DNA from 2 places in the Nonomuraea sp. NPDC049646 genome. Region 1 is predicted to be linked to the other one. Evidence: riboswitches for the same ligand, from Rfam matches in the RefSeq annotation. Region 1 holds a riboswitch; the other holds the start of a gene.

Region 1 (4,342 bases):
CGACGATCGAGGCGATGGTGGCGGTCGGCGCGATCGCGATCAGCAGCGAGTTGCGCAGGCCGTGGGCGGCGATGCGCTCGCGCACCGCGTCCCAGCGCGCGGACTGGGTGCCGTTCCGGCCCCACAGGTCGTGCTGGAGCCGGCCGCGGGCCGCCCACGTCTGGTCGTAGGCGGGGTGGGCGCCGAAGCGCTCGGCCAGGCCGGCGGAGGTCTCCAGCGCCGACAGGTAGATCTCCTCGGCGATCCGGGTGGACAGCTCCTTGGCCTCGGCCGAGTCGAACGGCAGGCGCAGGGCGAAGAAGACGTCCTGCAGGCCCATCACGCCGAGGCCGACCGGACGCCAGCGCGGGTTGCTGGCCGCGGCCTGCTCGCTCGGGTAGTAGTTGATGTCGATCACCCGGTCGAGGAAGGTGACCGCGGTGCGGACGGTGGCGCGCAGCCGCTCCCAGTCGATGTCGCCGCCGGTCAGGTGGGCGGCGAGGTTGACCGACCCGAGGTTGCAGACCGCGGTCTCGGCGTCGCTGGACACCTCGACGATCTCGGTGCACAGGTTGGACAGGTGCACGACGTTGCCGGGCTCGGCCGCCTGGTTGCACAGGCGGTTGGCGGCGTCCTTGAAGGTCATCCAGCCGTTGCCGGTCTGGGCCAGGGTGCGCATCATCTTGGCGTACAGGTCGCGGGCCTTGATCTGCCGGACGTACCGGCCGTCGCGCTCGGCGGCGCGGTATGCCTCCTCGAACGCCTCGCCCCACAGGTCGGGCAGCTCCGGGACCTCGTCGGGGTCGAACAGCGACCAGGTGCCGTCGGCCTCGACCCGGCGCATGAACTCGTCGGGGATCCAGTTGGCCAGGTTGAGGTTGTGGGTGCGCCGGGCGTCCTCGCCGGTGTTGTCGCGCAGCTCCAGGAACTCCTCGACGTCCGGGTGCCAGGGCTCCAGGTAGACGCAGGCGGCGCCCTTGCGGCGGCCGCCCTGGTTGACGGCGGCCACGGACGCGTCGAGCGTGCGCAGCCACGGGACGATGCCGTTGGAGTGCCCGTTGGTGCCGCGGATCAGCGCGCCCCGGGAGCGCACCCGCGACCAGGAGATGCCGATCCCGCCGGCGAACTTCGACAGCTGCGCCACCTGGGCGTAACGGTCGTAGATGGAGCCGATCTCGTCACGGGGCGAGTCGACCAGGTAGCAGGAGGACATCTGGGTGTGCCGGGTGCCGGAGTTGAACAGCGTCGGCGAGCTGGGCAGATAGGCCAGCGACGACATGAGCCGGTAGAAGCCGACGGCCTCGGCGGGCGTCTCGGACAGCCCGCAGGCCACGCGCAGCAGCCAGTACTGCGGCGTCTCCACCACCAGCCGGGTGGACGGGTGGCGCAGCAGGTAACGGTCGTAGACCGTGCGCAGCCCGAAGTACTCGAACCGCAGGTCGGCGGTGACGTCGATGGCGTCGTCCAGCTTGCGGGCGTTGGCGTTGACGAACTCGGCGGTCTCGTCGCCGATGAGCCCCTCGGCGTGGCCCAGCCGGATCGCCTGGCTGAAGGAGGCCACGCCCTGCCCGCGGACCTCCTTGTCGATGTAGCCCGACAGCAGCCGCGCGGCCAGGCGCGAGTACTGCGGCTCCTCGCCGATCATCTCGGCGGCCGTCTGGATGGACAGCCGGTCCAGCTCGGCGGTGGTGGCCCCGTCGTAGAGGCCGCTGATCGTCTTGGTGGCCACCCGCATCGGGTCGATGTCCGTCAGATCGGTCGCCCAGTGCTCCACCGCACGTACGATCTTGTTGACGTCGACCGGCTCCGCGGTGCCGTTGCGCTTGCGCACCTGCATCTGCACGCGCCGCGGCGCGGACCTGTCGGCGTCCGCCCGCGCCGGCTCGGCCAGGTCCGTCATCGGGTCCCCTGTGACCGTCACTGCGCTCTCCCCTCGTGAACTCGGTCAGCTGCCGAGAACGCGCGCAGGAGGCGGACGGCGAGGCGCCACAGCCCTCTCGCCAGCGCCGTCCACCGTCCCACGCGGTCTCGGAGCAGCCGCGCGCGCATGATCGCGCGCGGCGCGCCGGCAGGTCTTCGGACTCGTGGGCATGCTGTCGCTGCCTACTGGCCGTCGCTTCCCGGGCCGTCGGCCCAGTGCGTGTGACGGCGTTCGTTCCCACTCACCGCTGCGGGGCAGTCCCGGATTCCCACCGGGTTCCCTCTTGCCTCGGCCGCCCTGGCGGGGCGACCGAACCGGCTGCGGGGAACACCATATATAGGGTGGATCAAAAAGTCACACCCAACATCTCGTGTTGCGAAGAACCCGCGCTCCGATCCGTCCGCCCGCCGCGAGGCCGGCCGGGCCGCCTCTCCGCGTGCCGCGCGGGCGGGGCGTGTGATCGACGCCACAGACCGGTTGCGCCCCGTTTTCGCTACCTTAGGTATCGATACTTCAAGTAGCGAAAAGCTGAGGAGACGACCATGAGCCAGACCTCCACCGGCCGTCCGGTCACGCCGGACTGGGACACCGTCACCCCCGCCGAGCTGGCCGCCTACGCCGAGGCGGAGAACCGGCTGCGCGCCTCCGCCGAGGCCCAGGCGATCACCGGCCGGCCGGACCCCGGCGCCACCATCGACTGGCGGACGGTGGCGCTGCCCGGCCGCGACATCCGCGTCCGGGTCCACCGGCCGCGCGCCGCGGCAGAGCCGGGGGACGTCCTGCCGCTCGTGCTGCACGTGCACGGCGGCGGCTTCGTCGGCACGGCGCCGCAGAGCGACTGGGTCAACAGCCACCTCGCCGCCCGCCTGCCCGCCGTCGTCGCCTCGGTGGACCACCGCCTCCTCGACCGGCGCACGCCGCTGGCCGACGCCGCCGACGACGGCTGGGACGTGCTCCGCCACGTGCTGGAGCACGCCGCGCAATGGGGTGTCGACCCGGCGCGGACCGTCCTGTTCGGCGAGAGCTGCGGCGGCCTGATCTGCGCCCTGGCGGCGATCAGGGCACGCGACGCCGGCCTGCCCCTGAAGGCGCAGGTGCTGGTCAACCCGGCCGTGGACGTGACCGGGACGATGTTCGACCACCCCTCGATCGCCCGGTACGCCGACACCCCGACGCTCAGCGTGCCGGTGCTGCGGCTGTTCCACCGGCTCGCCGTGCCCACGGGGACGGACGCCCGCGCGCTCTCCCCGCTGCACGCCGCCGACCTGGGCGGCCTGGCCCCGGCGCTCGTGGCGGTGCCGACCCACGACCCGATCGCCGACCACGGCCGCCGCTACGCCGAGGCGCTGCGGGCCGCCGGCACCCAGGTCCGCCTGGCCGAGTACCCCGAGGCCGGGCACGCCTTCCTCAGCATGCCGGCGCTGGCCCCCCAGGCCGAGGACGCGCGGGCCGAAATCCTGCGCTTCCTCCGCGACGCCCTCGCCGCGTAACCCCGCGACCGGAGCGGGGACGGGCCGCCCCTCGCGTGCCGCCGGGTTCTGCTTCATGATTCGAAGTGTCACCCCGTGGCCCCTCGCGATGGGACGGTCAGTGAAGCGCATCCTCGCCTGGGTCGGCGTCAACGTCGACATCCTCATCGCCCTGGCGGTGGCGGTCGTCGTGAGCGTCCTCGACGTCGCGGGCATCGCCACCGCGGAGGCCGTCAGCAACGCCACCGTGGCCACGCTGGCGGTGCTCGCGTTCGTCATGCTGCGCAGCCGGATGCGGGCGCAGTCGGCGGAGAACGCCGTGGAGCGGGCCGTGCTCGCCGCCGATCGCAAGCTCGACCTGCTGCCGTCCCTGCTCCAGGAGCAGTCGGCGGTCCGGCTGGTGCGCGGCGAGGAGTTCAACCGGATGCTGGCGCAGGCGCGCGGGGACACCGACCGGTGGATCTTCAAGGGCTCGACCGGCGCGTACGTGCGGGCGGTGACGCTGCCCGAATGCCTGGCCAAGGCCCGGCAGGGACGGCGGGCGCTGCTGGTCCGGCTGGAGATCCTGGACCCCGACGACCTCGTGCTGTGCGAGCGGTTCGTCCGCCTGCACCGCAGCCTGGCGCTGGACGACGACAGCCCGGAGCTGACCTGGACCGCCGACGGCACCCGCAGGGAGCTCTACGCGACCGTGCTGTCGGCCTGCTGGCATCACCAGCGTTACGAGCTCCTGGACATCGAGATCGGGTTCTCCTCGATCGCCTCGACGTTCCGCTACGAGCTGTCCTCCCGCCACATGTTCATCACGCAGCGGGGGCCCGGCTTCCCCGCCACCGTCATCACCGGGAACGCCCTGGCCCTCGACTGCTGGGCCACCGAGCTGCACGCCAGCCTCCGCCAGGCCCGCCCGCTGAACCTCAGGGGCGCCGAGGACGTGACGCTGTCGTTCTCGCCCACGGTCGAGGAGGTCCGG
Region 2 (4,342 bases), on a different contig from region 1:
CGTCCCCGGGGGCTGACGTCGTTCAGACGCCGAGCGAGGCCAGGGCCCGGCGGGTGACGTCGGCCGGGGCCGCGGCGATGACGTCGTCGAGCGCGTCCATGGAGGCCTGAAGGTCGCTGATGGCCTGGGCGATGCGGTCGCGCTCCTGGTGGAGGTCGGCGAGCAGGTCCGGGCAGGTGGGGACGAGGCGGTCGCCGGCGTCCCGCAGGCACGGCAGGACCGTCATGATCGTCGAGGTGTTCAGGCCGGCGGCCAGCAGGCTGCGGATGCGGCGGACGACGGCCACGTCCTCCTCGACGTACTCCCGGTAGCCGCTGGGGCGCCGCTGCGGGTGGAGCAGACCCTGCTCTCCGTAGTAGCGCAGCAGGTGCACGGCCACGCCGGTCCGCCGGGACAGCTCACCGATGCGCACGACGACCTCCTGACGGCGGGCCGGTCACCGCCCCGCCGGACTTGACTCTCATATCGATGTGAGACTTTAGCGTCTACGGCGTGAAGATGAACAAGGGTTTCGCGACGCTCGCGGCATTGTGCGCAAGCGTCTTCGTCGTGGGCACCTCGGAGTACCTGATCGCCGGGTTGCTGCCGCAGGTCGGAGCTGATCTCGATGTCTCCGTGGGCACCGCCGGACAGGCCGTGACCGCGTACGCGCTCGGTGTGGTGGCCGGAGGGCCGCTCATGGCCCTGCTGACCTCGCGGCTGCCGCGCAAGGGGCTCGCCCTAGGGCTGATGCTGCTGTTCGCGGCGGGCAGCGCGATCAGCGCGGCGGCGCCGTCGTTCGGCCTGCTCCTGGCGGGCCGCGTGGTGTCCTCGCTCAGCCACGCCGCCTTCCTGGCGCTGGCGCTGGTGACGGCGACCCGGGTGGTCCCGGCCGAGCGGACGGGCTCGGCCATCGCCACCGTGGCCTCGGGCTTCACGGTGGCCACGCTCCTCGGGGTGCCCCTGGGCGCGCTGCTCGGAGAGAGCGCCGGTTGGCGGGCCCCGTTCGCCGTGCTGACCGTTCTGTCCCTGGTGGGCACCATGCTGCTGGCCGCCGTCCTGCCCCGGCAGGAGGCGCCGTCCACGCGGCTGCGTGACGAGATCCGCGTGGTGACGCGCCGGCCCGTCATGCTCGCCATCGCCACCACCGCGGTGGGCTTCTCCGGGGTCGCCACGGTGTTCACCTACATCGCGCCGCTGCTGATCCGCGTCTCCGGCTTCTCCGCCGCCGCGGTCTCCGGTCTGCTGCTCGCCTACGGCGCGGGCAGCTTCATCGGCAACCTCACTGCCGGCAGGCTGACCGACAGGTCGATGAGCGCCACCGTACGGGGGGTCTTCGGCGGGTTGGCGGGGACGCTCCTGCTGGTCCCGTTCGCCGTGGTGTGGCAGCCGACCGCCGTGATCGCGGTCCTGGTGCTCGGTCTGCTCGCCACCGCGACCATCGCCCCGCTGCAGGGGCTGATCCTGCACCACGCGGGCGCCGCCCCGAACCTGGCGGTCTCCGCCAACGTCGGCGCCTTCAACCTCGGGGCCGCAGCCGGCTCGGTCATCGGCGGCACGATCGTCGCCGCCGGCGCCCTGCGGTGGACCGGCCTGGCGGGCGCGCTACTGAGCCTGATCGGACTGGCCCTCACCTACCTCGTCCTGCCCCGGACACGCAGGCTGCCGAAGAACACCGAACGCCAAACCCCGCTGGCCGCCTGACTCCCACCTCGCAGGTGCAGGCACCGGGAGGCCGGGGGTCAGGCATCGGCGCGTCGCGGGGCTGCGCGGGGAGGAGCTGGCGCCGCTGGCGAGGCGGCCGCGCGGCCCCAGTCGCGGGGTCGTGTCCCGGGTCGTCGGGTCGTGAGTCTCTGTCGTCATGCGGCCAGGCTGGGGCAGGCCGCGAAGATCAACCAGAGCCCTGCTGAAGGTACATCTGCCAGATGCAGGACCAGCGCTCGAACAATGCGCTAAGGACGGGACAGAATCACCGAGCTGGAGAGCTGAGTGAGCAGCTCCAGTTGATCGAAATAAAGCCGCAGACTCGTAATGAGTCCGTCTTCAACCGTGCAGACATAACAGCACCGCAAACGAATGGGGCGACCCGTCGCGGTGAGCACCTGACCGTCGGGCATGGCGTACGGCCCTCGGTGGGTTCCCACCATGAGAAGCTCGTCGACGGTCGTGGCCTCGCCTTCCGAGGACTCCGTGATCACCGCCCGGACGTCGGGAAACGCCCTCCAGAACTCCTCCAGGTAGGAGGCCAGCTCGCTGTGTCCCTGGGACACGCCCTCGGGGCTGATGGACACTCCGGACGGGCTGACGGTGTGAAGCAGCGCCTTCATATCGTGTGCGTTGAACGCGTCCGTATAGCGGTCGCGCATTTCGCGGGCAACATTCATGGCACCGGATCCTCCCACTCGCTCGATGCCCGGCACGGCTGCCGATATGCGGTTCACCTACCAACGCACGCTAAATCCCTGCACTCGGCCGGGTAGAATTCCGGGCGCTTCGTCAAGGCGCGCGGTCGCGTGAGCGCCTGGGGCGGCGCGTGCCCGGCCGGTGACGGCGGGCCATCGTTCGCATATTGACGTGAACGTGAGGAAAGGATACGTTCCGGTAGATTTCACGGTTGTCCAAGGGAAATCCGGTGAGATGCCGGTGCGGACGCGCCACTGTATCCGGGACGTAGATCCCGGGAGCCAGGTCGCTTGGCAGCCGTGACCTCGTGATATGGGACGCGTGACCCCTGAGGAGGCTTGACATGACCGGGCTGTCCACCCCGTCGACGATTCCCTTTCCGCGCCTGCGCCCTTGGCTGCTGCTGGCCGTGCCCGTGCTGCTGCTGGTCGCCTACCTGGTTCTGATGGACAACGGCGCCATCTCCCAGACCGGCACCTTCCTGCACGAGCTGATGCACGACGGGCGCCACCTGCTCGGCGTGCCCTGCCACTGAGCGCCGGGCATGGTACGCACCTTCCTGGCCAGAGGTCTGCTCATCGGACTCCTGGCCGGACTGATCGCGGGGGCCTTCGCCTTCGCCTTCGGTGAACCTCGCGTGGACCACGCGATCGCCCTGGAGGAGGCCGCCGCCCAGTCCGAGGCGCCCGGCCAAGAAGCCGGGACGGCCGGGCACAGTCACGGCGAAGCGGCCGAGCACAGTCACGGCGAGGACGCCGTGGTCGGCAGGCCCGTGCAGAAGGCGGGGCTGTTCCTGGCCACCGGGCTCTACGGGCTGGCCGTGGGCGGGGTGTTCGCCCTGGTGTTCGCCGGGCTGCGCGGCCGGGTCGGCCCGCGTTCGGACGGGCTGCTGGCGGTGGCCGCGGCCGGTACGGCGTTCGCCGCGATCATCCTCGTGCCTTTCGTGAAATATCCGGCCAACCCGCCTGCGGTGGGCGACCCGGACACCATCAACAGCCGCACGCTGCTCTACGTGGTGATGATCCTCGTCGGGCTGGCGGCGACGGCGATCGCGGTGGCGACGGCCCGCCTCGTCGACGGCGGCCCGTGGGCTCGCTGGACGGCGGCGGCGGTCGCCTTCCTCGTGCCCGTCGTCGCCGCGTGGTGGTTGCTGCCGGCGGTCGACGAGGTGCCCGACGGGTTCCCCGCCACGCTGCTGTGGGAGTTCCGGGTCGTCTCGCTCGGCACGCAGCTCGTCTTCTGGGCGGTGTTCGGCGGGCTGTTCGGCTGGGCGAGCGACCGGGCGGAGCGGCGCGCGGCGGCTCGTCCGCTGGTCGCGGCGCCGAGCTGAGCAAGGTGCTGTTCGTCCGGCATGCCACGACACCGGGGATGCGGGCCGGGTGCTTCCCCGCCGACGAGGACGCCGACGCGGCGAGCCTGACCAGGGCCGCCGCGTCGGGGCCCGTCGAGGCGCCGGCGGCATGGGCCGCTCCCGGCAGGGCCGCCCGGCAGACGGCCGCCGCCATGGGGCTGGCGGCACGCGTGGTGCCCGCCCTGGCGGAGGCGGACTGCGGCCGGTGGCGGGGCCTGCCGTACGGGCGGGTCGCGCTGGAGGAGCCGGACGCGCTGGCGAGCTGGCTGGCCGACCCGCACGCCGCCCCGCACGGCGGCGAGTCACTGAGCGCGCTCGCCGCCAGGGTGGCGGGCTGGCTCGATGCGGCACGGGACGAGCCGCGGGCCGTCGTGGTCTGCGACGCGGGCGTCATCCGGGCGGCGCTCGGCCACGTCCTGGGGCTGGATCCGCTGCGCGCGGCCCGTTTCGACCTGGCTCCTCTGTCCACCACCGAGCTGACCGTCGCGCGGGACGGCTGGCGGGTGGTCCACGTCAACCGGAAGGCTGAGTCTTGATCGTCACCTATCCGTTCAGCGCCGTCGTCGGGCTCGGCGACCTGAAGCTGGCGCTGGTGCTGAACGCGGTGTC

Evidence for each region. A riboswitch is a leader RNA that binds a small molecule or an ion and turns the genes downstream of it on or off. The one in region 1 is predicted to bind cobalamin.
Region 2: it holds a riboswitch for cobalamin, as region 1 does, so the genes downstream of both, ACIBQ8_RS34425 (CbtB domain-containing protein) here and ACIBQ8_RS46645 (ribonucleoside-diphosphate reductase subunit alpha) in region 1, are expected to answer to the same signal.

What each region holds. Positions count from the first base shown of each region.
Region 1 covers NZ_JBITLU010000026.1:32,544-36,885, reverse strand. Annotated here, with positions in the region: gene ACIBQ8_RS46645 (ribonucleoside-diphosphate reductase subunit alpha) at 1-1,900, opposite strand, end outside; cobalamin riboswitch at 2,029-2,234, opposite strand; gene ACIBQ8_RS46640 (alpha/beta hydrolase) at 2,443-3,390, shown strand; gene ACIBQ8_RS46635 (hypothetical protein) at 3,491-4,342, shown strand, end outside.
Region 2 covers NZ_JBITLU010000013.1:170,125-174,466, reverse strand. Annotated here, with positions in the region: gene ACIBQ8_RS34440 (MerR family transcriptional regulator) at 23-412, opposite strand; gene ACIBQ8_RS34435 (MFS transporter) at 499-1,683, shown strand; gene ACIBQ8_RS34430 (ester cyclase) at 1,932-2,420, opposite strand; cobalamin riboswitch at 2,562-2,691, shown strand; gene ACIBQ8_RS34425 (CbtB domain-containing protein) at 2,726-2,917, shown strand; gene ACIBQ8_RS34420 (CbtA family protein) at 2,927-3,712, shown strand; gene ACIBQ8_RS34415 (histidine phosphatase family protein) at 3,718-4,269, shown strand; gene ACIBQ8_RS34410 (VWA domain-containing protein) at 4,266-4,342, shown strand, end outside.